4 regions of the Mesorhizobium sp. P2_E9 genome follow, and region 1 is predicted to be linked to each of the others. Evidence: riboswitches for the same ligand, from Rfam matches in the RefSeq annotation. Region 1 holds a riboswitch; each other region holds the start of a gene.
What was found. A riboswitch is a leader RNA that binds a small molecule or an ion and turns the genes downstream of it on or off. The one in region 1 is predicted to bind cobalamin.
Positions count from the first base shown of each region.

Region 2: another riboswitch for cobalamin. It lies ahead of AC1D05_RS00835 (DUF1636 family protein); the one in region 1 lies ahead of bluB (5,6-dimethylbenzimidazole synthase).
Region 3: another riboswitch for cobalamin. It lies ahead of AC1D05_RS06845 (CbtB domain-containing protein); the one in region 1 lies ahead of bluB (5,6-dimethylbenzimidazole synthase).
Region 4: another riboswitch for cobalamin. It lies ahead of AC1D05_RS14390 (aromatic ring-hydroxylating oxygenase subunit alpha); the one in region 1 lies ahead of bluB (5,6-dimethylbenzimidazole synthase).

Region 1 is NZ_JBFUET010000031.1:26,032-33,596, reverse strand. Features, by position in the region: gene dxs (1-deoxy-D-xylulose-5-phosphate synthase) at 1-153, opposite strand, end outside; gene AC1D05_RS34635 (pirin family protein) at 338-1,258, opposite strand; gene AC1D05_RS34630 (DUF2277 domain-containing protein) at 1,299-1,565, opposite strand; gene AC1D05_RS34625 (exodeoxyribonuclease VII small subunit) at 1,678-1,929, opposite strand; gene AC1D05_RS34620 (histone deacetylase family protein) at 1,933-2,859, opposite strand; cobalamin riboswitch at 2,980-3,159, shown strand; partial or broken gene bluB (5,6-dimethylbenzimidazole synthase) at 3,208-3,846, shown strand; gene AC1D05_RS34610 (hypothetical protein) at 3,942-4,925, opposite strand; gene AC1D05_RS34605 (TetR/AcrR family transcriptional regulator) at 5,032-5,631, opposite strand; gene AC1D05_RS34600 (MFS transporter) at 5,751-6,974, shown strand; gene ribB (3,4-dihydroxy-2-butanone-4-phosphate synthase) at 7,032-7,565, opposite strand, start outside.
Region 2 is NZ_JBFUET010000001.1:149,316-156,880, forward strand. Features, by position in the region: gene AC1D05_RS00820 (sugar ABC transporter ATP-binding protein) at 1-687, shown strand, start outside; gene AC1D05_RS00825 (ABC transporter permease) at 687-1,736, shown strand; gene AC1D05_RS00830 (substrate-binding domain-containing protein) at 1,810-2,799, shown strand; cobalamin riboswitch at 3,050-3,255, shown strand; gene AC1D05_RS00835 (DUF1636 family protein) at 3,347-3,745, shown strand; gene AC1D05_RS00840 (ABC transporter ATP-binding protein) at 3,742-4,530, shown strand; gene AC1D05_RS00845 (ABC transporter substrate-binding protein) at 4,578-5,525, shown strand; gene AC1D05_RS00850 (FecCD family ABC transporter permease) at 5,525-6,574, shown strand; gene AC1D05_RS00855 (MarR family winged helix-turn-helix transcriptional regulator) at 6,721-7,200, shown strand; gene AC1D05_RS00860 (HlyD family secretion protein) at 7,197-7,565, shown strand, end outside.
Region 3 is NZ_JBFUET010000003.1:166,225-173,789, reverse strand. Features, by position in the region: gene AC1D05_RS06870 (MerR family transcriptional regulator) at 1-359, shown strand, start outside; gene AC1D05_RS06865 (methyltransferase family protein) at 367-843, opposite strand; gene AC1D05_RS06860 (heparan-alpha-glucosaminide N-acetyltransferase) at 840-1,838, opposite strand; gene AC1D05_RS06855 (MFS transporter) at 2,064-3,263, shown strand; gene AC1D05_RS06850 (aromatic ring-hydroxylating oxygenase subunit alpha) at 3,267-4,436, opposite strand; cobalamin riboswitch at 4,583-4,780, shown strand; gene AC1D05_RS06845 (CbtB domain-containing protein) at 4,814-4,993, shown strand; gene AC1D05_RS06840 (CbtA family protein) at 5,009-5,818, shown strand; gene cobU (bifunctional adenosylcobinamide kinase/adenosylcobinamide-phosphate guanylyltransferase) at 5,811-6,326, shown strand; gene cobO (cob(I)yrinic acid a,c-diamide adenosyltransferase) at 6,328-6,942, shown strand; gene cbiB (adenosylcobinamide-phosphate synthase CbiB) at 6,939-7,565, opposite strand, start outside.
Region 4 is NZ_JBFUET010000007.1:188,133-195,697, reverse strand. Features, by position in the region: gene AC1D05_RS14405 (ABC transporter permease) at 1-782, opposite strand, end outside; gene AC1D05_RS14400 (sugar ABC transporter ATP-binding protein) at 811-2,289, opposite strand; gene AC1D05_RS14395 (FAD-binding oxidoreductase) at 2,814-3,914, opposite strand; gene AC1D05_RS14390 (aromatic ring-hydroxylating oxygenase subunit alpha) at 3,992-5,239, opposite strand; cobalamin riboswitch at 5,456-5,658, opposite strand; gene AC1D05_RS14385 (DUF680 domain-containing protein) at 6,025-6,264, shown strand; gene AC1D05_RS14380 (ABC transporter ATP-binding protein) at 6,340-7,452, opposite strand; gene bglA (beta-galactosidase BglA) at 7,483-7,565, opposite strand, start outside.

The sequences.
Region 1 (7,565 bases):
GGCGCCAAGATGGCCGCCGGTGCGGGACACCGCATCGACCAGTTCAAGGCGCAGTTCGGACGCCAGTTGCGGCAATTCGTTCTCGTCAAGCGCGCGCAAATCCGCCGGAATGCGGACCTTGTCGAGAAGCGGCGTATGCGGCGTTGCGTTCACGGGTGCTCAGGCTTTCTGTTCAACGGCGGGATAGGCCGCCGGCCTGCGAAAGTAAATGCGTGCCAGTGACGCGGGCCCGCTGCCAAAAGCACAGCGCGTCGAAACAGCTTATGCCCGCGCTTTCAAGTCCTTGTTTTCGTGCCTATCGTGGTCCCGAAACCGGGCGCCTTTTGGGCGATATTCATTAGTTTTCCGGCAGCGGGATGAACTCTTCCTCATCTCCAGGAACGATATCGAAGCGGCCCGTCTTCCATTCCTGCTTGGCCTGTTCGATGCGTTCCTTCGACGAGGAAACGAAATTCCACCAGATGTAGCGCTGCGAGCCGAGCGAGGCACCGCCGAACAGCATGAAATGCGCGCCGGTATCCGACGATACGACGATCTCGTCACCGGGCCGGAACACCAGCAGCCGCTCCGCCGGGAAAACATCGCCCGAAATCGAGACCTCGCCTTCCAGCGTATAGATGGCGCGCTCTTCCGCATCGGCCGGGATTTTCACGCTGGCGCCCGGCGTCAACCTGAGATCAGCATAGAGCGTCTCGGTATCGGCCCGCACTGGCGAGCGCAGCCCCTGGAAGTCACCGATGACCACGCGACCGCGGACACCTTCGGCGTCGATCTCGGGCAGCCGCAAGGCAGCCGTGTTCTCGAACACCGGCGCGACCTCTTCCTTGCCATCAGGCAAGGCCAGCCATGTCTGCAGGCCGGAGATCGACATTGGCGCACCGCGCAGTTCCTCGGGCGTGCGCTCGGAGTGGACGATGCCGCGGCCGGCGGTCATCAAATTCACGTCGCCGGGCTGGATCACCATTTCCGTGCCCAGCGAATCGCGATGCCGGATCTTGCCGTCGAACAGATAGGTCACTGTCGACAGGCCGATATGCGGATGGGGACGGACATCGAGCGCCTGGCCGGCGCGCAGGATCGCCGGGCCCATGCGATCGAAAAAGATGAAAGGCCCGACCAGCCGCCTTTTGGCGGTCGGCAGAGCGCGACGGACCGGAAAACCACCAATGTCCTTGGCGTTTGGTATCACCATCAATTCGATCTGGTCGCTGGCAAAGGCGTCGCCGGCTTCAGGGTCTTTCCCTGGGAAGAAGCTCATGAACTCTCCTTGTCAGCGGCCAAGGGCCGCTTTGGCGGCATCAGGCAAAGCGGATGGCTGACTTTGCCCGTAGTTTCGCCGCCACCTCTTCACGATTGCGCGGATGCTGGTGGGTTTCGAGCGAATCGAGCAACTCGCGCGCTGATGCCGCAATGGCTTCGACGGCGTGGTCGAACGCGTGCTGGTTCTGCTTCGACGGCCGTGTCGTTCCGCTCAGCTTGCGGACGAACTGAAGGGCTGCGTCGCGGACTTCGTCATTGGTTGCCGGCGGATCAAAATTGAACAGGGTCTTGATGTTTCTGCACATCGCTTCCGTATCTCCTCTCGTCCTGGAGCCGTTTCAATCGGGATGAGTTTAATCCCCAACCATGATCGTGTCCAAAAACCGGCGAGGCAAGACCGCCGTTCGCGACTGTGCATCAATCCGCGTCGAGCGGCTCCGTGCCAACCGGCTTGCCGTCGCGCGACAGCCTGATCTTCTCGACCTTGTCCTCAGCGGCCTTCAGCAGCCGGTCGCAATGCGCCTTCAGCGCCTCGCCGCGCTCATAGATCTTGATCGACTGGTCGAGCGGCACGTCGCCACGCTCCAGATCATCGACGATCTTCTCCAACGCGTCGAGTGCCTGCTCGAAGCTCATCGCCTTGACGTCTTCATTGGTCTCAGCAGCCATTATTCATCCTTTCATCAGTCGCCCGACATGGGCGGCGACCGAAAATGCCAATCCTTGCAGATCGTAGCCGCCCTCAAGCAGGCTGACGAGCCGGTTGCCGCTGTGGCGGGCCGCGCGCTGCATCAGCTGGCCGGTCGCCCAGTCGAAATCGTCTTCGGTCAGATTGATCTCGGCCAGCGGGTCGCGGTGGTGTGCGTCGAAGCCCGCCGAAATGATGATCAGATCGGGCGCGAAATTGTCGAGCGCCGGCAGGACGCGCGACAGGAAGGCATCGCGAAACACCTCGCTGCCGGTCTGCGGCGCCAAAGGCGCGTTGACGATGTTGCCGGCGCCGGTCTCGCTCGTCGCGCCGGTGCCGGGATAGAGCGGCATCTGGTGCGTCGAGCAATAGAGCACCGACGGATCGTCCCAGAAAATATCCTGCGTGCCGTTGCCATGGTGCACGTCCCAGTCGACGACCGCGACACGCTCGACGCCATGCTTCTTCTGCGCATAGCGCGCCGCGATCGCCGCCGTGTTGAAGAAGCAGAAGCCCATCGCCGTCGTTTTTTCGGCATGGTGACCAGGCGGCCTCGCGGCGACGAAGACATTGTCGGCGCGGCCTGAAAAAACATCATCGACAGCAGCGTTGGCGGCACCGATGGCGGTGATCACCGCCTGCCAGCTCTTCGGGCTGGCGGTGGTGTCGGCATCGACGCGGGCAAGGCCCTCTTCGGGAATGGCGGCGCGGATGCGCGCGACGAAATCGGCGGGATGCGCGTAGAGGATGGTGGCCTCGTCGCCCTCCGGCGCCTTGACGCGATCAAGCGCGGCAAAGGCTTCGTCGTCGAGGACGCGCTCGATGGCGCGCAAGCGGTCCGGCCGTTCGGGGTGACCGGGCGGTGTGATGTGCTCAAGAAAGATCGGGTGGGTGTAGAGACGGGTTGTCATGCTCCCTATCTAGTGCCCCGGCGCCGCGATGGCCATGCATTGCGGCTCGATCGCTGGGGAAAATCACGCCTGCGTCCATCGGCGTCGCTGCGGGGATTGGCGCCGCAGGCGCTTCGGCGTAAGGTCCCGCCACTGCCTGGTGCCCGCCGCAAGCGGGAGAATCGGGAACACGGTTGAACTCCGTGGCGTGCCCAACGCTGTGAGGGGGACCGCGCCGGTAAATGCCACTGTCGATGACGGGAAGGCACCGGACGCGGGTTGATCCCGAGCCAGAAGACCGGCCTGGCAGGCATCGTCATCCGCATGGTCAGGCGGAGGACATGGACTGCGATCGCAAGGGGACAAGCGATGCCGGATTCTATGAACGACGGATTTGACCAGATAGCGCGCGACGCGGTCTACCGCGCCATGTTCACGCGGCGCGACGTGCGCAGCCATTTCCTCCCCACGGCACTCGATGATGAGGTGCTGGCGCGGCTGCTGCTTGCCGCCCATCACGCGCCGTCTGTCGGTTTCATGCAGCCGTGGAATTTCATTGTCATCCGCGATGCCGCGCGACGGGCGGAGGTGCGCGACCTGTTCCTGGCCGCGCGAGAACAGGAACTGCCTGAAATCGAAGAAGACAAACAGGCGCTCTACCGCAAGCTCAAACTGGAAGGCATCTGCGAAAGCGCGCTCAACATCTGCATCACCTGCGACCGCCAACGTTCGCAGGGGTCGCCATTGGGACGCTGGCACAATCCGGAGATGGATCTCTACAGCACGGTCTGCGCGGTGCAGAATTTCTGGCTGGCGGCGCGCGCCGAAGGCGTCGGCGTTGGTTGGGTCAGCATCATCGAGCCGCAAGCGCTGAAGAGCCTGTTGGCCATTCCCGAGCACGTGACACCGATCGCCTATCTCTGCGTCGGCCGTGTCTCGGAATTCGCGCCGAAACCGGACCTTGAAACGCATGGCTGGGGCCGACGGCTGCCGCTGCCCGAATTGATCACGAGCGAAACTTTTTGCGGGCAAGGCGAGGCGCGGCTCAAGTCAGCCGTGGCGGACCTCAACATCGCTGTTATCGCGCCCGCGCATCCCGCCGATCAGCGTGTCGCGCCTGCAGTACCCCAGCGCGACCCGCCAAAGGAGGCCAGCGCCTTGTCCTTCAACTCCCTGAACTTCGACGACGCTTCGGCCAGCCGGGCATCCCAGGCCGGATCGGGCACCTGGCCGGCGATGGTCTTGAAATAGACCTGCATCAGGCAAGCGATGGCGAATGGCTCGATGAAGGCCGCCTTGAAGGCCCAGGCGAAGACGATGGCGAGCACGAAGGCCCAGCCGGCGAGCTGCCCTGGCATCATGAACAAAATGGCGGCGGCCGGGGCCAGCATCAGCAGGAAGATGACGAAAGACACGCCCCACATGATGACCGCCAGCCAGACGGCGTTCTTGACCATGGTCTTGCCGTTCTGGGCGTAGAGCACGACGCCTTGTCGGGCCGTCTCGAAGGGCGAGGACGAATTGATGCGGATGTTGTAGCCGAGGATGATCTCGTCGACATAGGTCAGCGACAGGCGGATCACCGTGTTGATGAAGGAGACCAGGCCGCTCAGGCCCGGGATCGGCAGGAAAGCGGCGATGCCGCCGAGCAGGCCGGTGATGGCGCGGATGGCGCCCTTGACCAGCTGGTCGACGACGAAAAGGATATTGGCCTCGGCAAAACGCTCTGTGACGACCTGCTTTGCATAGGCGATCTGGTTCTGGCCATCGGGAACATCCCGGCCATCGATCAGATGGACCATGACGGCGATATGGCCAGCCTTGACGACGTAGAGGATGTATTCGCGGATCCAATAGACGGCGATCGAAACGATGCCGAAACCGACCACGCCACCCCACAGGGCGAAGGACATTGGCCCGTCGGGATCGGTGGAGATATGGCCGACGCCATAACCGACGGAGGCGCCCGTGCCGGTCGCCACGATGTAGGCCAGAGTGATGCCGAAATAGACGATCATGCGAAAGACAATGAAGGGCCAGGTCCTGATCATGATGGACACCGACCGGCCGATCTCGAAATCCCACATGGCTCCGAATCTCCCCTCAGAGATGGCTGCGAAGGATGCGCTCACCCCATAGATTGGTCAATCGGGGGCGGTGGTCAGCGAGGCGCCCAACGGGGATTTGGGTCTGTTATGAACCTGGTTTTCTGAGGAGGCCTTCAAGCAGCTGCTTGAAGGCCGCCACCACCATCTTCGATGTCGCTTCGGGATCGTTCGAATTGGCGATCCGCTGCGCCGCCTGGCTGCTGGCGCCATTGATCAGCCGTGCGGCGGTCTCGGGGTCGACGCTCGGGACGACCACCCCTTCCCCCTGCAGCGCGGTCAGATGATCGGTCATTGAACCGACGCAGGCATTGGCATTGGACCATTGCGCCGGATCGCCCAGCACGGCTGGACCATCGCGGAACATGATGCGCTGGATTTCCGGCTCCAGCGCCATCTCGATATAGGTCGTGCATTCGTCGACGAAGTGTTGCCAGCGAGTCGGCGCTTTCGAGGCGACCTCATTCACCCGAGCCGCCATCTCGCCGTCGATTTCGGCGATAACCGCCTCCAGCAGTCCCTTCTTGTCGCCGAAGTGATGATAGAGCGCGCCGCGCGTCAGTCCGGCCGAGGCAGTGAAATCATCCATCGACGCTTCGGCATAGCCTGTCGTGCCGAAGGCCTGGCGCGCCGCGGCGATCAGCTTGGCGCGCGTCTCGGCAATCATCTCCTTGCGGGGTCTGTGCATTCTGCCTGGCCTTATCCACATACGTTCCGTATGCCAATTGACATACGTCGCGTATGGTCTATCTAATCCTCATACGCTCCGTATGTAATTGTCAGATCGCCTTTTGTCGAGGAACCGCCATGCAAAACCCCTATGCTGAAATCTTTCGTGCTCCGGGAGCCAAGGGCTTTGCGGCCGCCGGCTTCATCGCGCGCCTGCCGATCGCCATGGCGCCGATCGGCATCGTCGCCATGCTGTCGCAGACGCGCGGCGAATACTGGTTGGCGGGTGCGGTCTCGGCGACATTCGCTCTCGGCAACGCATTCGTCTCGCCGCAAACGTCGAGGCTGGTGGACCGACTTGGCCAGACGCGGGTTGCGGTCCCCACCACCCTCATCACATTTATCGCCTTTGCGGTGCTGATTGTTGCGGCCAATCAGGACTGGCCGGTATGGACGCTGTTCGTGTCGGCACTGGCGGCCGCCGCCATGCCCAGCATGCCGGCAATGGTTCGCGCGCGCTGGACCGAGCTTTTTCGCGGACGTCCGCAAATGAACACTGCATTCGCGTTCGAGTCGGTCGCGGACGAGCTGGTCTATATTGTCGGCGCATCGCTTTCGGTGGGACTTAGCGCTGCGCTGTTTCCGGAAGCCGGCGTTCTCGCAAGCACGCTGTTTCTTGCCATTGGCTGGGCCGCGTTCATCCTGCAGCGTTCAACCGAACCACAAGTGCGGCCGGTTGGTGATGGCTCCGCCGGCTCGGCAATACGTCTGCGGCCCGTGCAGATCATCACCTTCGCCATAATTTTCGTTGGCGCGACCTTCGCGACGACGGAGGTCAGCACGATAGCGCTCACCAAGGAGCTCGGCCAGCCCAGTGCCGCCAGCCTCGTCATCGGCGTCTATGCAGTGGGATCGTTCGCGCTCGGCATTGTGGTCGGCGCGCTCAACCTGAAAGCGCCGCTACAGCGGCAACTCGCCATTGCAGTCGCCACCCTGGCGCTCAGCACATTGCTGCCGCTCACGGCTGGCTCAGTGCCGCTGCTGGCCCTGACCGTGTTCCTGAGCGGCGTGGCGATCTCGCCGACCTTCATCACCGCTTTCGGCCTGATCGAGCGGCATGTGCCGGAAGCAATGCTGACCGAGGGCATCACCTGGGTGACGACAGGGATCGGCATCGGCATGGCGCTGGGCGCGTTCGTCGCCGGCGCGGTGGTGGATGCGTTCGGCGCCCAGAGCGGGTTCTGGGTTTCAGTGGCGGCAGGCACCATCGCGCTGATCACCGTGCTGCTTGGCCAGCGCAGCCTTGCCACCCATAAATGCGAGCTGGAGGGATGCGACGCCGCCGCTGTTCCGGCCGAGTGACCGCCAGGATATGTCGAGATTCAGGTCAGGCCGACCTCACCTGAATATCAACATGGCCTAGATAATCTCGGTCTTGGCGATGTGGATGCCAAAGCCTTCGAGGCCGACATAATGGCGCTCGCGCGAGGCGATCAGGTTGATCGAGGAAATGCCGAGATCCTTCAGGATCTGCGCGCCGAGGCCGATCTCGCGCCATTCGTTCTCGCGACGGCGGGCCTCTTCATGATCCTCGCGGTCGCCGCTTAGCGGACGCTTCCGCTCCTGGTGGGCGACGCCGACCGAACCCTCTCTGAGATAGACGATGACGCCGCGCTTGCGCTCGCCCATCGCTTTCATGATGGCGTCCAGCCGGTGGCTGGTGCCGAAGACGTCGGTCACCACATCCTCGGAATGCAGGCGCACCGGCACGTCCTCGCCGTCGCGGATATCGCCGAAGACGATAGCGACGTGATGCATCGTGTCCCAGGGAAGCGTGTAGGTGAAGACCTGCGCCTTGCCGCCAAGCGTGTCGATATCGGAGCAGGCGACGCGCTCGACCAGCGTTTCCTTGCGCTGGCGGTAGGCGATGAGGTCGGCGACCGACACCTGCTT
Region 2 (7,565 bases), on a different contig from region 1:
GCCGGTATCTCGCTCGACGTCAAGGCGGGCGAGATCGTCGGGCTGGCCGGCATCATGGGGGCAGGGCGTACCGAACTGCTCAGCGCGCTCTACGGCACCGGCCTGTCCGGCCGTTGGGAAGGCGAGGTCGCCATCGATGGCCGACCGGTAAGGCTGGATTCGATCAGGGCGGCCCGCGCGGCCGGCATCGCGTTCGTCACGGACGACCGGCGCGGCAGTGGCCTGATGCTCAGAATGGCGGTTGGCCTCAACCTCGTCATGTCGGTTATCCGCCGCATCTCGCCGGCAGGGCTGATGTCGCCGCGCCGCCAGGCGGATGCGGTGAAGCAATCCTTCGGCCAGTTCGACATCAGGCCGAAGAATCCGGACATCGCGGTAGGCGCGCTTTCGGGCGGCAACCAGCAGAAGGTGGTGCTGGCCAAGGAGATCCTCGGCAATCCCCGCCTGCTGCTGCTCGACGAGCCGACACGTGGCGTCGATGTCGGCGCCAAGGGCGAGATCTATGCGCGGTTGCGGGCGCTCGCCACACAGGGGTTGGGCATCCTGGTCGCCTCCAGCGAGATGCCGGAACTGATAGGGCTCTGTGATCGCATCGTGGTGCTGCGCCAGGGGCGCAATGTGGCGGAATTCATCGGCGGCGTAGACGAGCACACGGTGCTTGCCGCGGCAAATGGCAGGGAGGCCTGATGTCTGAACAGAAGATTTCGGAAGCAGGCGGCCCGGTGGCCGCGGCACCGGCGCATCGCGATCCGCTGGCGCTGATCGTGCGCTTCCAAAGCCTGATCGGCTTGGTGCTGGTGGCGATCGGCGGTGTCATCTTCTCGCCGCGCCGTCATGGAGCGATCCTGTTCCTCGACCCCGACAACATCGCCAACATCGTGCGCGCGGTGTCGGAGACCGGCATCATCGCCATCGGCATGACCTTCGTCATTATCACTGCCGGCATCGACCTTTCGGTTGGCGCGGTGCTTGGGCTGTCCAGTGTCGTCACCGCATCGATGATGATCTCTGGCGGCTTCGGGCTGGTCCCCACCATCCTCGCCGTGCTCATCATGGGCATCGTCTTCGGTGCGATCCAGGGCACCATCTCCACCCGGTTCCGACTGGAGCCGTTCATCGTCACGCTCGCCGGCTTGCAGGCGGCACGCGGCCTGGCGCTTGTCGTGTCGGGCAATCAGTACATCAACATTTCCTATGGCGACGGGCCGGGCCTGGCACCGCCGGTTTTTGCGATCCTCGGCGAGCGGCTGTTCCACAACACCGTGCCGGTCGCCACCATCGTCTTCATCGTCTTCGCCGCGATCGCCACGATCGTGCTCAACACCACGCGCTTCGGCCGCTATGTCTTTGCCGTCGGCGGCAATGAGCGCGCGGCGCGCATTTCCGGCGTGCCGGTGTCGATGGTCAAGATCTCGGTCTATGCCATCACCGGCTTTGCCGCCGCTCTTGCCGGTATCGTTCATGCCGGCCAGTTCAATTTCGGCAGCGCCAATGACGGCATGGGCTATGAGCTCACCGCGATCGCCGCCGTGGTCATCGGCGGCACCAGCTTGTTCGGCGGCGCCGGCTCGATGGTCGGCACCGTGGCCGGCACCATCATGCTCGGCGCGCTGGCCAACATCCTTCAGCTCAACAACATCACACCCGCCATACAACTGCTCGCGACCGCCGCGATCATCGTGCTGGCGGCAGTCATTCAATCCCTCGTTCGCCGCCGCGAGGGTTTGGGTCGTTAGGAGGAAGACGGCAGCATTTGGAAGGCAGTCAAACCAAGGTCTGGCCCCGGGCCCGACGAGGAGGAGAGTAAGTATGAAAACCACAAGACAAGGAACAAGGCGCGCCCTTCAGGTCGCCCTTCTGGCAGGCGCCGGCCTGTGCATTGCCGGAGCCGCTCAGGCCGCCGACCCGCTGGTCAAGGCCTGTGCCAAGGACGGCCAGTTCATCATCGGCTTTTCGCAGGCGAACAATGCCGAGCCCTACCGACAGCATGTCAATGACGAGCTGACGGCGGCGGCCAAGGAAGTGCCGGGCTTCACGCTGCAGATCGCCGACGGCGCCGGCAACGTCAACACGCAGACCTCGCAGGTCGACAACTTCATCACCCAGAAGGTCGATCTCTTGCTGATCTCGCCCTTCGAGGCGGCACCGCTGACGCCGGCGGTGAAGCGCGCCATGGATGCCGGAATTCCGGTCATTGAACTTGACCGCAAGACGGTCGGCGACCCCGGCAAGGACTACACCGCCTTTATCGGCGGCGACAACTATAAGATCGCGCTCGAAGCGGGCAAATACACCGCCAAGACCTTGCTGCCGGAGGGCGGCGAAGCAGCGGTGCTCGAAGGACTGCCAAGCTCCACGCCGGCCGTCGAGCGGCTGAATGGCTTCAAGGACGGCGTCAAGGAGAATGCCAAGATCCAGGTCGTTGCCGAGCAGGCTGCCGACTGGGTGCCGGATAAAGCCCAGACCGCTTTCTCGGCCATGTTGCAGGCGCATCCCGACATCAAGGTGCTCTACGCCTCGAACGACATGATGGCGGCCGGCGCGCTGCTCGCCGCCAAGGGTGCCGGCAAGGACGTCAAGATCATCGGTACTGATGGCTTGCCAGGCCCGGCAGGCGGCATCGAAGCCGTCGCCAAGGGTGACTGGGCGGCGACCTTCACCTACCCGACGGGTGCGAAGGAAGCGATCGAGATGTCGAAGAAGATCTTGCTCGATTGCGCCACTTCGGTGGATACGACGGTCACTGTCGAGACGACAGCGATCACGCCCGAGAACGCCAAGCAGCTGTCAGGTAAGTAAGCACGTCTGCCTGCAGACTATCCGATCCGGGGCGGGGTTCACGCGAACTCCGCCCCGTCTGCGTTGGCAACCCTCACCGGCAGCTCGCGGTGGCAAGGGATTGACAGCGGCGGAGGATATCTCGTATCAGTTCTGTTATTACATTACAGACGGAGATATTGCACGCCCCTATCTGATGAGGTCGCAGGCCGGTGCCGAGATGGTGACAGGTCCGGTCGAAAAGAATCGTTGCGATGCGCCCGGGGCAAAACTACCATGGCCCGGTGATGGTCCCCGCGCCGAAAGGCAAGGGGTGAAAGGGAACACGGTGAGATCCGCGAGGGATCGAGACCGTGGCTGCCCCCGCAACTGTAAGCGGTGAGCAAGATCCGACATGCCACTGGCCGGCAAGGCTGGGAAGGCAGGATTGCGCCGAGACCCGCGAGCCAGGAGACCTGCCATCACTGAGTTGACCGGACGGGGTGTGCCGGGAGGAAACGTGGACGTCGGTCTTGTCGGCCGGCTCGCCAACATCCTTCCGTCGCCAGTTTTGGAAAGTGACGGAAAGTTGGACGGCGCCAACGATCATCGCATCATCGTGTGCACGCTTTGCCGTGACGTCCCGACCGGGGTCAGGTCGGGCGAAGCCTTGTGCAACGATTTGCGTTCCCGGCTCTCCGCCCACAATGAACCGGCCGTGGCGCACGGCTTCACGGTCGAAGGCGTTGAATGCATGGCGGGCTGCGCGCGGCCGTTGACGGTGGCCGTCCAGGCGCCGGGCAAGGCCGCTTATCTCTTCGGCTCTATCAACGCCGAGGCCGACGCCGGCGATCTCGTGCGATTTGCCAGGCTTTACGCCTCGCTCGCCGACGGCTGGTGCAATTCCGGACAACGTCCACCGCGACTGGCCGGCAAGACGCTGGCCCGCATCCCGGCACTGGGCAAGCCTCCGGGGGACGGCCGATGACAACGCCGCTCCTCGAAGCGCGCGACCTCAGCGCCACGGCAAATGGCCGGGCTCTGGTCGATGCGGTCAGCCTGTCGGTTGCCGCTGGCGATCGCCTCGCCATCATCGGCCCCAACGGCGCCGGCAAGACGACGCTGCTGCGCATGCTGTCCGGCATGCTCAGGCCAAGTTCCGGCGAGGTGAAGCTTGGCGGGCGCCGCCTGGACAGGATCTCGACGGCCGAACGGGCATTGCACATCGCCGTCGTCGGCCAGACCGACCAGCCGGATCCGCGGCTGGCGGTGATCGACTATGTCGAACTCGGCCGCGTCCCGCATGCCGGCCTGAGGCGCAGGAGCGAGGAACGCGACATTGTCGTGGACGCGCTGCGCCGGACCGGCTTGTTGCCGCTGCTTGGCCGCAGCATCGGCTCGCTGTCGGGCGGGGAACGCCAACGCGCCCAGCTGGCGCGCGCCATCGCACAGCAACCGAAAGTGCTGTTCCTCGATGAGCCGACCAACCATCTCGACCCGCGCGCCCGCGGTGAGCTTCTCGAACTTGTGGCCGGCTTCGGCATGACGGTAATTGCCGTGCTGCACGATCTGGCGTTGGTGGCGCCCTTCGCCACCAGGGTCGCGGTGATGCACGAAGCCCGGCTGCATGCGCTGGCGGCACCGCGCGAAGCGCTGACGCAACAGCTGATCCGCGAGATTTTCGGCGTCGACGTGTTTCGCCTGCGCCATCCCACCGAGGACCGCGAACTGACGGTGTTCGATGTTCCGAACCGCGCCGCGCCGCCATCCTGATCAAAACCATCCCTGATCCGCCACTGTTCAACCAAGGAGCAAAATCCGTGAAACGTCTCGCTTTGTCGCTCGTCCTGTCGCTGCTGGCCTCGACAACCTTCGCCTTCCCGGTCACGGTAGATAGCTGCGGCAAGCCGCTGACCTTCGACGCACCGCCCAAGCGCGCCGTCATCCACGATCTCAACATGGCCGAGATGGCCTTCGCGCTGAAGCTGCAGCCGTCGATCGTCGGCCTGACCGGCATCACCGGATGGTACAAGGTCGGCCCCGAATTCAAGGCCGAGCAGGGTTCTGTTCCCGAACTGGCGCCAAAATACCCGACGCTCGAAAACCTTGTCGCGGTCGAGCCCGATTTCTTCTTCGCCGGCTGGTATTATGGTATGAAGCCGGGCGGCGACGTGACGCCCGACACGCTCGCCCCGCACGGCATCAAGACGCTGGTGCTGACCGAAAGCTGCGTCCATCTCGACAAGAACCGGCCCGCCGCTTCGATGGACCTGCTCTATGGCGACGTCGAAAAGCTGGGCAAGATTTTTGGCAAGGACGCCGAAGCGGAGAAGCTTGTTGCCGGCTGGAAGGCGCAACTGGCTGACATCACCGCCAAAGTCGGCAGCGCCAAGGGGACGCGGGTGTTCCTCTATGACTCAGGCGAGGACAAGCCGTTCACCGCCGGAAAATTTGCTATTCCCAGCGCCATGATCACCGCCGCTGGCGGTGACAACATCATGGCCGACATGGACACCAGCTGGGGCAATACCGACTGGGAAACGGTAGCGTCGCGCAATCCGCAATTCCTCATCCTGCTCGATTACCAGGATGGCGGCGGCTACAAGAAATTGCTCGATTTCCTTAAAGCGCATCCGGCCATGAAGGAAACCGACGCGGTCAAGAACGAGCGCTTCGTGGCCCTTCGCTATGCCGAATTGACGCCCGGACCGGCAAACATCGAGGCGATCGCCAAGATCGCCAAGGCGATGCATCCGGAAGCGTTCTGATGCTATTTGCCCCCGGGCATGAATCCGGCGCGCTTTCAGGGCACAAGGCATTCGCGCTGGCCATGGCGGCGGGCGCGGTGGCGGTCGCCGCTCTTGTGCTGCTGTCGATCGCCTATGGTTCGACACTGATCCCACTGACCGACGTCATTGCCGCCCTTGGCCATGCCGTCGGGTTGAATGAGCACCAGGTGTCGGGTCCGGTCGGCAAGATCGTCGTTGATCTCAGGCTGCCGCGCACGATCCTGGCGGTGTGTGTCGGCGGCGGCCTCGGCATAACAGGCGCACTGCTGCAGACAGTGACCCGCAACGATCTTGCAGATCCCTTCCTGTTCGGCCTGTCGTCGGGAGCCGCCGCGGGTGCGGTTTCCGTCATTACCGTCTTTGGCGACAGCTTTGGTATATGGACCTTGCCGGTTGCGGCCTTCACCGGCGGCATACTGGCCGCCTGCATTGTCCTGCTGCTGGTCGCGCGGGTGAGGGGGCAAGGGCCGGAACGGCTGATCCTTGCCGGGCTTGCCGTTTCCTTCCTGTTCACGGCATTGACCAATTATCTGGTGTTTGCCGGAGACCAGCGCGCGGCCCACTCCGTGCTGTTCTGGACGATGGGCGGGCTCGGGCTGGCGCGTTGGGATAATGTCTGGCTGGGCGCGTTGGGAGCCGGCACGATCGCGGCCTACGGGCTGTGGAACCACCGCAGGCTCGACGCCTTCCTGGCCGGTGAAAGTGCCGCCGAAAGCCTTGGTGTGCCAGTTGCGCGGATGCGCAGGACGACGTTTCTCGTCGCCGCCTTCTCGACGGCAATCCTCGTTTCGGTCGCCGGCGTTATCGGCTTTGTCGGATTGATGATCCCGCATCTGTCGCGGCCGCTGGCGGGGCCCTTGCATCTGCGCCTGATCGCAAGCTGTGCGCTGTTCGGAGCGGTGCTCCTGCTGGCAAGCGATCTCTTGGCGCGGACCTTGCTGCCGCCGCAGGAACTGCCGATCGGCATCATCACCAGCTCGCTTGGCGCCTTCTTCGTCGTCACGCTGGTCGTGCGAAACCGCCTGTGAAAAAACAGCTGGCTCCGCTTCCAATGGCTCGCGACGTTCACCGATCGCTAACCACGATCGCGTTGCACAACCGTCATGCCCATTTGCCGGATTCCGCCGCAACATATCATCTTGAATAGTAAGCACGCTTATTATATATATCGCTCATGGTTTCAGATGGCATAGATAGACTGGGATTTTTGATCCACGACGTGCAGCGCCTGATGCGCAAGCGTTTCGAGACGCGCGCCAGCGGGCTTGGCCTGTCGTCCGCGCAATGGCGGCTCATGGTGCGTGTCGCCAAGGAGGAAGGCGTCACCCAAGCCCGGCTTGCCGAACTGCTCGAAATCGAGCCGATCAGCGTCTCGCGCCTTGTCGACCGGATGGAGGAGGGTGGCTGGATCGAACGCCGCGCCGACGCAGCCGACCGCCGCGTGCGCATGATTTTCCCGACCGCCAAGGCGAGCGCTGCCTATGCCGAGGTCAAGAGCCTCGCCGGCGAAGTCTATGAGGAATCGCTTGTCGGCGTTTCGCCGGAGGACCGTCGCGTCCTGATCAGGGCGCTCGATGCGATGGCGCAGAATCTCGGGGATGGCGATTCATCATCTTCGGACAAAGTCGAGACTACGAAAGGCGCAGCAGCATGAACGCGGTAGCCAAGGTAGACGAAAACGCCGCCAAGGTGGAGATGGAAGCGCCGGCACAGCCGGTTGCCGCTGCTGTCGCGGTCGCTCCTCCCGTACAGCCGGCCGCGGAGCCGAAGAAGAAGCGCCGCATAGGCCGCTTCTTCTTGATGTTTGCCTTGCCGGCGGTGCTGATCGTCGGTGGCGGCTATGTCTGGGTGACCGGCGGTCGCTATCAGGAGACGGAGAACGCCAATCTGCAGCAGGCCAAGGTGTCGATCGCCTCGGATACGGCGGGCCGCATCGTCCAGGTTGCCATATCGGACCATCAGATGGTCAAGCAGGGAGACCTTCTGTTCACCATCGACCCCGAGCCGTACCGGATCGCG
Region 3 (7,565 bases), on a different contig from region 1:
TGACCCGCGAATTCGACGTGTCGACGCGGACGCTGCGTTTCTATGAGGACGAGGGGCTGGTGCAACCGGTGCGGCGCGGCCGCACACGGCTGTTTCGCCCGTCCGACCGCCATCTCATCCGGCAGATCATGCGCGGCAAAAGGCTCGGCTTCTCGATCAACGAGATCCGCGAAATCATCCAGATGTACAAGGAACCGCCGGGCGAGGTCGGTCAACTCAAGCTGATGATCAAGCGCATCGAGGAAAAGCGTGAGGATTTGAGGCAAAAGCGCCGCGACCTCGAGGAGACACTCGCCGAACTCGACCAGGCCGAGGAATCCTGCGTCGAGCGGCTCGTGGAGCTCGGCGTCAACACCTGAGTGCTGCTCAAATCCAGCGCCGAACCCTTTTGGCGTAGTCGCGGTATTTCTTGCCGAATTTCGCCGCCAGGATCTTTTCCTCGCCCTCGATCGCGGCCTTTTGCGTGGCGAAGGCCGCGATGAACGCCAGCGGCAGGAACCAGACGATCCCCGAGACTAAGGCGACGCCGATCAACAGCAGCGTGTTGGCCAGATACATCGGGTTGCGGGTGATGCCGAAGGGGCCTGTGGTGACGAGGTGGTCGGGTACCGCGTTGGGGTTGAGCGTTGTCTTGGCCCGGATCATGGTGCGGATGGCGGTGAACCAGAGTGCCGCGACGCCGAACAGCGCCACCCAGCCGGCGGCGAACAGGATGTCGCCCAGAAGGTCGCCGATCCAGGGCAGGGGAAAGAAAAGACCGAGGGCAATGCTGATGGCGATTGCCGCGGTGTAGATCACCGGCGGCCATGGGATCACCCCGGGTTTCGGCTGGGTTTCGGTCATTGCGTTCCTCCCTCGTCCATCTTGTCTTCGGTCTGGGCCGTGCAACTGGCGGCCAGATCGCCCAGATGCGCCCGGAATTCCGCACTCTGGTCGTTGTTCTCGAGCCGATCAAGCGTGGCCTCGCCCTCGATCGTCGTCAGCATGCAACCGCAATAGCTGGTGCAGAAGGTTGCGTTGCGCATCTGCTCGCATGAGCGCTGGCAGGTTTTCAGGAAATTGACCTGCGGGGTTTCGACCTGGGCCGGCATGATTTGCGAAAACAGCCAGACGCAGCCGATCAGCAGTGGCTGGTGGATCAGGTAGAAAGCGAGGCTGTGGCGGCCGATGAAGAGCAGCGGATTGGCCCAGCGGCCGGGCGCCAGGCTTGCCAGCCGCGCCCGCAGGCCGGACGCCGAAGCGAGTTTCGCCACCCCGATGCCGATCAGCACGGCGCCGAACCATGGAAACAGCGGCACATAGTCGTTGGAGCGCGGATTGATCGCCGACAGGCCGATCCACCACAGCCAGGGGTGATCCAGCGCCTCGAAGCGCAGATAGACGGGCGCCGCGATGACGAGCGCGGCAACGACAAGCGTCAGCAAGGCCGGCAGCCGCAGGAAGGCGAGGCCGAGCAGGCTGGCGAGCGCGATCTCGTGCAAGATGCCGAAGAAAATGAATCCATCCGGCGTGGCGATGCGGGTGACCACCGAAATGGCGATCGCCGCACCGGCGACCATGGCGAAACGCTTCCAAAAACCGTTCCAGCGGATTTGCGGGTCGTGGGCGAGGTAGAGGCTGACGCCGACCAGGAACAGGAAGGTCGAGGCGATGCAGCGTGCGTAGATCTTCCACCAGCCGAAGGCGGTGAGGCCGGGGTCGGTGTAGCCGAAGAATTCCAGGTCCCAGGTGAAATGGTAGCTCGCCATCGCCAGCAGCGCGATGCCGCGCACGATGTCGATGGCGACGATGCGCTTGGATGGCTCCGGAACGGGTGCGGTCGGCGTGTCGATGGTCATGGTCTCGCGATCTGATTCAGGCCCGCCTGAGGACTACCACGGTTGGACGGGACAGAAGAAGGCCGGGAGCACGGCGATGCAGGCGCCTGGGTCGAGCGACGCTTTAGGCCAGCATAGGAAAGCCTTTGACCGGTTTCGCTTTTTGCCGGTTATGCGTCGGTTTCCTCTTAATCGCCCGGGACTGAGCGCGGCAGATTTGAGCGGTGATTCTGCTTTGGGGAAGCAATGTCCACCCATGTGCGCCACCCGATCTGGCTCCCGGCCCTCAAGGCCGCGGATGCGCGCACCTTCGCCTCGCTCTATGCGGTCGAATCCTTCGCCCGCGCCACAGTGTCGAGCGTCATCCCGATCCAGGCCTACGAAATCCTGCACAATGAGCAGATCGTCTCGATCCTCTACACCATCGTGGCGCTGCTCGGCCTGTCGGTGACGTTGTTCATGCCGATGCTGATCCGCCGCTTTGCCCGGCGCTGGGTCTACACCGCAGGCGCCTGCCTGCTCGCCATCGGCTCGCTGTTCTTCGTCACGCACACGCTGGCCGGGCAGTTGGCGGGCATGCTGTGCCGCGTCATGGGCGCCAGCGCGCTGTCGATCACGCTCAACCTCTACATCATGGACCACATCCGCAAGACCGACTTCATGCAGGCCGAATCGCTGCGCATGGCATGGTCGATGTTCGCCTGGACCGGCGGGCCGACGCTTGGCATCTTCCTCTACACGCGCTTCGGCATCTATGCCGCGCATGGCGCGGTGGCAGTGTTCGCGCTGGCCCTGCTGGCCCTGTTCTGGGCCTATCGGCTGGGCGACAACCAGTCGATCCGGCCCGGCAAGACCCGGCCGGCCAATCCGCTCGCCAATATCGGCCGTTTCGTCGCGCAGCCGAGGTTGAGGCTGGCCTGGCTGATCGCCTTCGGCCGCTCCTGTTTCTGGACGACTTTCTTCGTCTATGGGCCGCTGTTCATGGTGATCACCGGCGAGGGGAAGCTGGCCGGCGGCCTGCTGGTCTCGGCCGGCAATGCGCTGCTGTTCATGGCGATCTTCTGGGGCAAGGCGGGCAAGCGCTTTGGCGGCCGCAAGACCATGACCTTTGCCTATTTCGCCATGTCGGCGATGCTGCTGGCGGCGGGCACGGTGGGAGCGAGTGCGCCGCTGCTGACCGGCGCTTTCCTGCTTGGTGGCGCGTTCTTCACCATCGCGCTCGACGCGCTGGGTTCGACCGCCTTCATGCGCTCGGTGCGCTCCTATGAGCGGGCGCAGATGGCGGCGGTCTATCGCACCTATCTCGATTTTTCCGAGCTGACGCCGCCCTTGGTCTATTCGGTGGTTCTGGCCTTCTTCGGACTGGGCTCGGTGTTCATCACGCTCAGCCTGCTGGCCGCCGTATGCGGCTTCGTGACCTGGCGTTACCTGCCGAAATCGCTGTGAGGATCACGGCAAAAGCGCTGCGTGCCGCTCGCGCACCCAGTTGTGGAAGCGGTGCAGGTCGTACTCCTCTGGCATCAGCACGCCGGCTTCGTGGCGCATCGAGCGCAGGCCCCTCTGGTTGACCTCGCAGATCGCCGCATCCTCTTCCAGCACCTGTGTGCAGAAAGCGACGATGTTGTCGATGTCGGTCGTGGCCAGCGCCTCGGGCGCGAACAGCCATTCGGCGACAAGTTCGGTCTGCTCCGGGCCGAGCGGCACCAGGCGCACGGTCCTGACATAGTCGACATGACCGACGATGAACATCGAGGGCAGGCTGGTGGCATAGGTCTGGCCGGCGGCATGTTCGGCTGGCGTCAACCCCGAGAAGACCGGCCCATGCGTCTGGCCATCGCGTGACCAGGTTTCGGCGCCGGCGCGCAGGCCGCCGGAAAACTCCGGCGCGTCATTGTCGGCGTGGCGCGTCCATTCGGGATCGTCATGCCGGCTCATCAGGCCGCGGCCATAGATCGGCACCAGCCGCGACAGATCCTTATGGACGCCCGGACAATGCAGGCACTCGTTGAAGTTTTCCCAAAAAATCTTCCAGTTGCAGTTCATCACCTTGCGCAGCACATGGCCTGAGACCAGCGTTTCCAACGGCCAGTTGCCGAGATTGCCGGAGGCGGGATCAAAGGATGCGTGTGCCGAGCCGGCTGCGTCCTCCTGCAAATTGATGAAGACGAAGCCGCGCCACACCGACAGCGCGACGCGATAGAGCGGGTGGTGGGCCTTGTCGAAGCCGTCAGGCAGCGATTTCGACGGCACGCGCACGAGATCGCCGCGCAGCGAATAGGACCAGGCGTGATAGGGGCATGTGATCAGCCGCGCCTTCAGCCTGCCTTCGCTTTCCTGGCAAAGCTGCGAGCCGCGATGCCGGCAGGTGTTGTGGAAGGCGCGCAACTCGCCGGTGTCGTCGCGCAGCACGATGATGTCCTGCGTGCCGATGCGGAATCGGCGGAAGGCGAGCGGCTGGGCCAGATCGGCCTCGCGACAGACGAGCAGCCAGTTTTTATACCAGATAGCATCAAGGTCGCGTTGATAGGCTGCCGCATCCCAATAGGCCGACGAGGGTAGCGTCGGCTCGGCCCGGGTCAGGCCGTTATAGGGATCGCGCTCGCTGGCAATGGGCTGCATGGCTGGCTTCCTGTGAGGGCGCCAGCCGACACCCGGCCAGTGCAATTGTCAATTGTTGTGCCGAGAACCATGCGGGTGTTGCCGGCATGGCGCAATCGCGCTGTTTGCCGGCGGAATTTGGTTTGCCGCGTGTCGTGATTTTCCCTATAGTCGCGCAAGTCGTCGGTTCCGTTTTGGAGCCAAGAGGGAATGCGGTTCGGGCTCGTTTGTTGCCCAATGCCGTGGCTGCCCCCGCAACTGTGTGCGGTAGTCCTCTCCATATGCCACTGAAGATTCGTCTTCGGGAAGGTGGAGAAGGGCGCTGATCCGCGAGCCAGGAGACCTGCCGACGACGGCAAAACTGACAGGCCCTCGGGTGGAGGGTGAAAGGACAAGATATGACTACCGCTTCCGTCTCCCTCGGCGCCTCCGTCTCCTCGCAGTCGCGCTTCATGCAGCTGGCGCTCGCCGCGCTGCTCGGCACCTTCATCATCGGCTTTGTCGGCTTCTCGCATATCGATGCGGTCCACAATGCCGGTCATGACAACCGGCATTCGATGGCGTTTCCCTGCCACTGACGAGGATCTGACATCATGAATCTGTTTCGCAACGTCGTGTTCATCGCGGCGATCGCAGGGCTCGTGGCCGGCGTCGTCCTCGCCTGCATGCAGGCCTATGCCACGGTGCCGCTGATCCTCAAGGCGGAAGTCTACGAACAGGCCGAAGGCGGCCACAAGCATGAGCACGCCGCGGCGCCGACTGATACCGCCAGTGGCAACGCAATGAGCTCCGCCGCACCGGCGGCATCAAATACCATGAGCGCCGCGACCCCGGCACCGGCTGAGGCTGCTGCTCCGGCCGAAGACGAGGGCTGGGCGCCGGCCGATGGCTTCGAGCGCTTTGCCTTCAACATCGTCTCCAACGTCGTCACCGGCATTGGCTTCGCGCTGATCCTGGTCGCGGTTTCGGAATTCGCCGGCGGCATCGGCAATTGGCGCCAGGGCGTGTTCTGGGGGCTGGCCGGCTTTGCCGTGTTCACCCTGGCGCCGGGCCTCGGCCTGCCGCCGGAACTGCCGGCCATGCCGGCAGCCGACCTCACGCAGCGCCAGATCTGGTGGGTGGCAACCGTGGTCGCGACCGCCATCGGGCTCGGCCTGATCGCGTTCCGCAAGTCGCTGCCGCTGGCCATCCTTGGCGTGGCGCTGATCGTTGCCCCGCACATTGTCGGCGCGCCACAGCCCGACAGCTTCGAGACACCGATCCCGGAAGGCCTGCACCACCAGTTCGTGGTGGCGGTGACGGTGACCAATCTGGTGTTCTGGCTGGTGCTTGGCGCTGTCGTCGGCGTGGTGCGCGGACGCTTCACCGGCACCGCGACCAGCCTGCGCGACAGCTTTGCCTGATCGAAGCTCGCTGACCTTCATCATCGGCGGCGCGCGCTCCGGCAAGAGCGCGCACGCCGAAACCCTGGCGACGGCGTTGCCGTCACCATGGACCTATATCGCCACGGCTGAAGCCTATGACGACGAGATGCGTGAACGCATCGCGCTGCATCGCTCGCGGCGCGGCGAGGGCTGGATAACCGTCGACGCACCGCTCGATCTTGCCGGGGCGCTCGAGGCGTTGCCCGACAATCAGCCGGTGCTTGTCGACTGCCTGACGCTGTGGCTGACCAATCACATGCTGGCCGATCACGCTCTCGAGCTGGAATGCCGGCGGCTGGCGGATGTGCTGTCGCGGCCGCGCGGGCCGTGGTTCGTGGTCTCCAATGAAGTCGGCCAAGGCATCGTGCCGGACAATGCCCTGGCGCGCCGTTTTCGTGATGACGCCGGACGGCTCAACCAGCAGGTCGCGGCGATTGCCGACACGGTGCTGCTGATGGTGGCGGGGTTGCCGCTCAAGGTGAAATGAGATGACCGACATCGACGACAAGGATGAAGAGCGCCATCGCGCCAAGATGGCCAAGCGCAAGGCGGTGCAGGATGCGGAGGTGGCGAGCAAGACGGTTGAGAAGGGGCTGCTGATCGTCAACACCGGCCCGGGCAAGGGCAAGACGACGGCCGCCTTCGGCCTGGCGCTCAGAATGCTCGGCTACGGCAAGCGCGTCGGTGTTGTCCAGTTCATCAAGGGCAAGTGGCACACGGGCGAGAAGGATGCTTTCGCCGCCTTCGGCGACCGCGTCGTCTGGCACGCGATGGGCGAGGGCTTCACCTGGGAAACGCAGGATCTGAAGCGCGATATCGCGGCGGCGGAAGCTGCCTGGGCCAAGGCGCTGGAGTTGATCGCAGATCCCTCGATCAGCCTTGTCGTGCTCGACGAACTCAACATCGCGCTGCGTTATGACTATCTCGACCTCGACAAGGTGGTTGCAGCGCTGAAGGCCCGTCGAGAAGGCCTGCATGTTGTCGTTACCGGCCGCAACGCCAAGCCGGCATTGGTGGAGGCCGCTGACCTTGTCACCGAAATGGGCGTGACCAAACACCATTTTTCGGCAGGCGTGAAAGCGCAGCAGGGGATCGAGTTCTAGAACACCAGAACCGTGATCGCCGAGACCAGCCCGAACAACCCGATCAGCAGATAATCGGCGACGCGATAAAGTTTCAGCGCCCGCCTGATGTCGCCGCTGTCGACATCACGGCGGCCGCCTTCGCCCATGAAGACGTCGTCGACCACGATGCCGCCATAGCTGCGCGGCCCAGCCAGCGCCAGACCAAGCGCGCCGGCCATGGCGGCTTCCGGCCAGCCAGCATTGGGCGAGCGGTGCCTTCTTGCATCGCGCCCCACCGCTTGCCAGGCACTGCGGGGGTCGGCATCCTTGACCAGGAAAGCCGCCAGCACGATCAGCAGTGCGGTCAGCCGCGACGCCGGCAGGTTGATCCAGTCGTCGAAGCGCGCGGCGGCCCAGCCGAAAGCCTCGTGGCGCGGGGTGCGGTGGCCGATCATCGAATCGGCGGTGTTGGCGGCCTTGTAGGCGGCACCACCGGCCAATCCGCCGACACCGGTCCAGAAGGCGGGGGCGACGATGCCGTCGGAAAAATTCTCGGCCAGGCTTTCGATCGCCGCGCGGCAGACGGCGGCGCGGTCGAGCGCTTCGGGATCGCGGCCGACGATGCGCGAGACGGCGACGCGGCCCATGGCGAGGCCGCCGCT
Region 4 (7,565 bases), on a different contig from region 1:
ATGCCGGCCTGGGGGAGCGCGGATCCGGTGCGGGCGCTGAGCAGCATCCCGGCGAAGCCGGCAAGGCCGCCGGAAATGACATAGACGAGGAACTGGATGCGGGTGATGTTGATGCCCGAGGTCCTGGCCGCGTGCGGGTTGCCGCCGACGGCATAGATGTAGCGGCCAAAACGCGTCCGGTTGAGGATCCACCACGACACGGCGAAGACGACGGCAAGAATGAAGACCGGCGCGGGTATGCCGAAGACGTCGCCGGTGCCGATCCAGCGGAAAGCCGGCGTCAGCGCCGGAACCGGACGGCCGCCGCCATAGATGAGGGTCATTCCGCGCGCCGCCGAAAGCATGCCGAGCGTCGTCACGAAGGCCGGCACCGAGAAGCGCGACACGATGAGGCCTGAAATCGAGCCGCAGGCAATGCCGACCAGCAGGCCGATAGCGAGGCCCAACGCGACCGGATAGGGCGCGCCGGCGATGCCGGCGGTCGCCGAAGTGGTCATGAAGCTGGCGCTGACGATGCCCGCGAGCGCGACGACGGAGCCGACCGAGAGATCGATGCCGCGGGTGAGGATGACGAAGGTCATGCCGATGGCCAGCACACCGTTGATAGATGTCTGCAGCAGCACGTTGGAGATGTTGCCGGCCGTCAGGAAGAACTCGTTGGAGACCGAGAGCACCGCCACCAGGATCAGGAAGGCAAGGAAGATGCCGTACTCCTGGATCAGCAGCCGGCGCTGCTCGGAACCGAGCCAGCCTTGCATCGTCTTCTTGTCGCCAACCGACATTCCTGGCTCCTTTGCCGCCGAACCCTGTTCAGGTCGATAGGTGGACGAGTGATTGCGCATCCGTTTCCTCCCGCCTGAAGATTCCGGCGCTTCTGCCGGCCCGCATCACCATGATCCGGTCCGAAATCCCGAGAACTTCATCGATCTCGGAAGAGATCATCACCACCGTGCCGCCGGCGGCGGCGAAGTCGCAGATGATCCGGTAGATTTCACGCTTGGCGCCGACATCGACGCCACGGGTGGGCTCGTCCAGCAGCAGCACCTTCGGGTTGCGCAGGAACCACTTGCCGAGCACCACCTTCTGCTGGTTGCCGCCCGACAGGCCGGAGACCGGCATGGTGTCGCGCGCCGCCTTGATCTGAAATCGCTCCCGCATCCGGCGGCTTGCTTCCGCCTCGCGTGCCCCGTCCATGGCAAAGGCCGGGCTCATCTCGGGCAGGCTGGCCATGCAGATGTTGGCGCGCACGGAATCGGAAAGATTGAGGCCGGTCAGCTTGCGATCCTCGGTGACCAGCGCCAGGCCATGCGCCATCGCATCCGCCGGCTTCGAGATGGCGACCGGTTTTCCGTCGATGGCAATGGTTCCGGCCGAAGGCCTGTCGAGCCCGAACAGGCAATTGAAGATTTCCGTCCGTCCGGCCCCCATCAGTCCGTAAATGCCGAAGATCTCGCCCTTGCGCGCTGAAAAGGAGATGTCCTCGATCTTGTTCGGGCAGTTCAGCCCGGCAATTTCGAGTCCGGTTTCCTCGGTCGGCGTGTTGGTCTTGACGTATTCCTCGGACAGTTCACGGCCGACGATCATGCGGATCAGGCCGGGCCGGTCGATCTCGGCAAGTTCCCCGCTGCCGACATAGGAACCGTCCCGGAAGACCGTGTAGGAATCGGCGACCTGGAATATTTCCGACAGGCGGTGCGACACGTAGACGATGCCGCGGCCCTGTCTTTGCAGGCGGCCGATCGCGGCAAACAGGTGCTGTGCCTCCCGCTCGCCGATCGCCGACGTCGGCTCGTCCATGAAGATGACCTCGGCGTCGTGGCTGAGCGCCTTGGCGATCTCGACCAGCTGCATCTGCGCGACCGAGAGGTTCATCATGTATTGGGTGGCTCGAATGTCGAATTCGAGATCGTCCAGAAGCTTCTGCGCGGCACGGTTCATGGCGCGGAAATCGATGCCGCCGAACCGCGCCTTGGGCTCACGGCCGAGATAGATGTTCTCGGCGACCGTCATGTGGGGAACCGGGCTCAGTTCCTGCTCTATGATGGCGATGCCCGAGGCCAGCGCGTCGGCGGGGCTGGTAAATTCCACGTCCTTGCCGCGACGGCGGATTGAGCCGGCATCGCGTTTTTGGATGCCCATCAGAATCTTCAGAAATGTCGATTTGCCGGCGCCATTGCCGCCGCAGAGCGCGTGAACCGTGCCGGCACGAAGCTGAAAGCGGCCGTCGCGCAAGGCGGCGACGCCACCAAAGGACTTCTTCAGCCCTTCCACTTCGAGCAACAGCTCCACCATCGTCCTCCCATGACTTCGGCTATCCCTGTCGGACGCCGATCGGCACATGATCTCCCGCCCAAATGCCAATACTGACAATAGTCAAGTTGCAATCGACAAATGTCAAGCTGCGCGCAAACTTTAAAATTTGGCGACCGGAGGCGATGCGCTGGATTTCAGAAAACCGTGAAAAAACAAATGATTATCGCGGCCGTCCCAATTCGTGGCCTGCCCGACAAGTGATGGCGTTCACGGAATTGTTCCGCCGATGATTCACGGGGGAAGGGCCAAAAGCACCGAGCCGCAAGCCACGTTTGTGGTTCGTGCGGGATGGTCGGTTTAACGGAGAAGACTCTGCCGAAACAGGTTGAAGGGCAGGGCGCCACGATGACGCCGTCCCATGTCCAGGACCGGCACGAAGGCCACGCCTTCAGCGTAGGCGCCTGCCTCGTCGTCTCATCTGGTGCCGCCTTGCCACGAGGTGTGGCGTCCGTCGTCGGAGCGGCTGGGGACCATGCCGCGCTAATCCGCCCCGATATTGTCTACGCCTCGATTTCGAGAGCCGACAACGGCTTCGAGCAACAGGCGAGGATGAAGCCGTCGTCGATCTCGTGATCGAGGATGCCGCCATTGTGGCTCATCTCGACGGCGCCCGAGACTTTCTTCACCTTACAGGTCCCGCACAGGCCGAACTCGCAGGCGGCCGGGATCCTCACTCCCGAAGAGCGCGCGGTCTGCAGCACGGTCTGGCCGGCGACGCACTCTGCGTCGACATCCGAAAGCGCGAAGCGGATCGGTGTTTTGGCTTCGACCGGAACGGCAGCATCGTCATCAGCCGGCAATGCGAACGGTGCCGGGATTTCCTCCACCGCGGGCGCGGCAAAGCTCTCCTGGTGGTATTTCGTCATGTCGAAGCCGGCGGCATCCAGCATGCCGCGCACGGCGCGCATGAAAGGGTCCGGACCGCAGCAGAAGATCTCACGTTCACGGAAATCGGGCGCCAGCAGCGGCAGCCGGATGGCGTCGATGCGGCCCATATGGCCGTACCAGCCCTCGCGGCTCGACCGCTCCTCTATCATGAAGCCGAGCGACAGGCCCGGCATATGGCCGCCGAGCAGTTCGAGCTCCTTGCGGAAGATGATCTCTTCGGCTCGCCGCGCGCAGTTGACGAAGCCGACATCGGTCCATGGCGCGCAGTCATTCAGCCAACGCAGCATCGACATCATCGGCGTCACGCCCGAACCGGCCGAAATGAACAGATATTTGGCCGCCGGGTGGCTGTGCAGCGAAAAGTCGCCCGCTGGCCCGTAGGCCTTGACGTGCGAGCCGGGCTTCAGGTGATCGAACATCCAGCGCGTGCCGATGCTGCCGGCCTGCGCCTTCACCGTCACTGCGATCGAGAATGGCCGCGATGGCGACGACGACAGCGTATAGGTGCGCATCAGCGGCCCGTCTGACGTCGGCAGCTCCAGCGTCACGAATTGACCTGGCTTGTACCGGAACCAGGTCTGGTTGTCGGAGCGAAAGGTGAAGGTCTTGACGTCAGGCGCTTCGTCGCTGACGCCGATCACTTCCAGCACCTGCAGCCTGTCGTTCCAGGGCGCCATCTGGTCGAGATGGCGATAGAGCCCAAGATCAGTCATCGCGTTCATCCCTCTGATCCTTCATTTTCGCGCATGGCGTAATCCCAAAACCGCGGAACACTTTTGGACGCCATGCGCTAAGCGACACTACGCAGCGCCGGCCGGCCATCTCCGACAAGGCGCGGGCCAATGAAGCGGGCGTACCAGTCGACGAACTGGATCACGCCGCCCTCATGCAGCTCCGAATAGGGGCCGGGTTCATAGGCTGGCGACAGGATGCCGAAGGCGTTTTCCTCGACGATGCGGCGGTCCTGGTCATTGGTCTCGGTCCAGACATGGGTGAGCTCGGCAAGATCGTAATCGACGCCCTCGACCGCATCCTTGTGGACCAGCCATTTGGTCGTCACCGCCGTTTCCGTGGCGCTGATCGGCAGCACGCGGAAGGTGACGGCATGGTCGATCAGGATATGGTTCCAGGTCGTCGGATAGTGATAGTGCATCAAGGTGCCGATACGGTCGGCCGAGACGCTGTCGGAGAGGTTCTTCTTCACCGCCCGCTTGCCGGTCATCGTGTAGCTGACAGCATCGCGCAGCAGCGGCGCGCGGGTGGCGCGGTATTGCCCGGCCGGGTCGATGCGGAACTTGCTCGGCAGGCCGGCTGCTTCGCACTTGGCCCAATGCGCCAGCATCTCCGGATCGCTGTCGGCGCCTTGCACGCCGGTCACTGTCGGGGCTTCCGGGAAGGTCTTGCACAGTTCCGGGTGATTGCCGGCGCAGTGATAGCACTCGCGGTTGTTTTCCCAGACCAGCTTCCAGTTGCCCTTCTCGACGATCGTGCTCTCGAAGGCGATCTTTGCTTCGCTCAGGCGGTGCGGCTTGAGGTACGGTTCGATCATCGCTCGCATCGGCGCGAAGTCGGCGGGCTCCTTGGCCAGGCAGATGAAGATGTAGCCGGCCACGCTTTCGCAGGCGACCGGCTTCAGGCCGAACTGGCTCTTGTCGAAGCCGTCGGCCATCTGGCGTGCGAACAGCAGCCTTCCGTCCAGCTCGTAGGTCCACTGGTGATAGGGACAGACCAGCTTTGCGGCCGTGCCCTTGTCGGTGTTGCAGACGCGGCTGCCGCGATGGCGGCAGGAATTGTGGAAGGCATTGATCTTGCCCTGCTGATCGCGCACCAGCACGACCGGATAGTCGCCGATCTGTACGGTGATGAAGCTGCCGGGCTTGGGCAGTTCGCAATCATGGCCGATGAACAGCCAGTCGCGATACCAGATCAGCTCCATGTCCAGCTTGAAGAAATCGGGATCCGTGTAGAAGGGCTGCTCGAGCGAGAATCCGTCCCTGCGGCCGTTCAAGAGCCTCAGCATGTCGTTGCGCGTATCCATGTCCTGTCCTCTTCGTTCGCCGCATCGGCCCGAAATCGAAATCGATTTCGGACAGCACGGTGCGCAAATTCAAAGCCTTGGAGCGTACTTTGTGCGTCCAAGTGGACGCACGTCGCTCCAATGACTGACTATGGTGGTGATTGAGGAAGGATCGGACGCAAGCCGGTGAAAACCGCGCAAGCATCATCCGCCTCTTGACCGCCCACCGCGATCAGTCGAGTCTAGAAATCTCGGGCTGGTTTCCGGGCTCTGGAGTTGTCCTTGCGGACCATCGCGACACCTTCCCAGGCTTTTCGCCCAGTGGTCTCCCGTTGCGACTTGAACTCCACCACCGTTGCGGGGGCAGCGCCGGATTCTGACCGGCTTCCCAATTCTCCACTCCATCGTCACGAAGCGGCACCTGAGATGGCATGATCTAATCACGACAGCGCTTGCGACATCGGCATGAAAGCGACATCGCATCCATGTGGCGCGACACGCATGCACAACGCCCGGGTCAAGAACCGCGGTCACGAAAATCGTCGCGGTGACGGCTGAACGCTGAGCCTCCGGACAGTTGGTGATCGCAGCGTTGGCTTTAGCTAATATTTTGATATCAAAAAGAAAAATGTCCGACGTAGAAGGCCTTGGTACAATTTCAAGTGGTGGATACTTGGTCCACACGGAACAAACTTCGTGATTGGAAACGGCCAGCTGGCTTTCCCACATCGGGGCTGTCCGAACGACGCGATTTTAATCCCAAGACACGCCGCTAGACGGACGGAAAAAATACTGGAGTACCCAAAATGAACAAGATTGTTCTCACTGCCGCCGCCCTTCTGGCCATCTCCGGCAGCGCCTTCGCAGGCAGCGACAATTACGGCTCCAATGGCGCCAACCAGCCTGCCGCGACTTCGGTTGACAATTCGCGCACGGCTTCGATCCGTGAAAGCGGCTGGCCAGTCTACAAGCTGCTCAATTCATCGGGCGACGTGCAGAAGTCGATCCCTCAGAGCAGCGACCGGGACCACTTCGGCAACCACTAACAGCCGAAACCAATTCCAAAAAAGAGCGGCGGGCCATGCCCGCCGCTTTTTTATGCCGTCGAGACGGGTTCTGTCTTAAGCCGCTTTTGCTTCCGGCTTCTGGAGTGCGAAGGAATGTCCGTCCGCATCGAAGATATGCAGGTCCTCGGCATTGGCACTCAGCCGCAGCGTCGAGCCGCGCTTGACCTCGACATTTCCCGGCAACTTGGTCACCAGCGGCAGGTCGGCGCGGCCAATGTCGACATAGACCAGCTGGACCTCGCCGAGCTGCTCGACATAATCGACCGTTCCCTCGAACAGATAATCCGCGCCGGTGGCGACGATCAGGTCCTCCGGCCGCACGCCGAAGCTTACGGCCGCACCCTTCGCCGAGGCAGGCGTCGCAATCGGCACCGTAGCCTTGCGCCCGCTGACATGGCTGACGACGGTCGGGTTGCCGGTCTTGTCGATCGTCGCCGGCAGGATGTTCATGGCTGGCGAGCCGATGAACTGGGCGACGAACAGATTGCCCGGCTTCTTATAGAGATCCATCGGCGTGCCGACCTGCTCGATATGGCCGTCCTTCAACACCACGATGCGGTCGGCGAGCGTCATCGCCTCGACCTGGTCGTGGGTGACGTAGATCATGGTCGTGTTGGGCATCGATTCCTTGAGCTTGGCGATCTCGATACGCGTGGCGACGCGCAGCGCGGCATCAAGGTTCGACAGCGGCTCGTCGAACAGGAACACTTTCGGATTGCGCACGATGGCGCGGCCGATGGCGACGCGCTGGCGCTGCCCGCCCGACATCGCCTTGGGCAGCCGGTCGAGATATTTGGTCAGCTGCAGGATTTCGGCGGCCTGCTTCACGCGGCGGTCGATCTCGGCCTTGTTCTCTTTGCCGATCTTCATCGAGAACGCCATGTTGTCGTAGACGGTCATGTGCGGATAGAGCGCGTAGGACTGGAACACCATGGCGATGCCGCGCTTGGACGGCGGCACGTCATTGACCACTTCGCCGTCGATCTTCAACTCGCCCGACGTGATTTCCTCGAGCCCGGCGATGGAGCGCAGCAAGGTCGACTTGCCGCAGCCCGACGGACCGACGAAGACGATGAACTCGCCCGATTTGATATCGAGGTCGATGCCATGGAGAATGTTGAGATTGCCGTAGGACTTCTTCACTTGTCTCAGATTGACATCGGCCATTGGTTTCCTCCAGTGATTTCCTCAAAGATTTCAGTCGATGCGCCCGAACCAGGCGCCGTAGCCGCCAAGCTCGATCGAACCGGGGCTCGCTTGCCCGGAAAACCCGTGTCCCG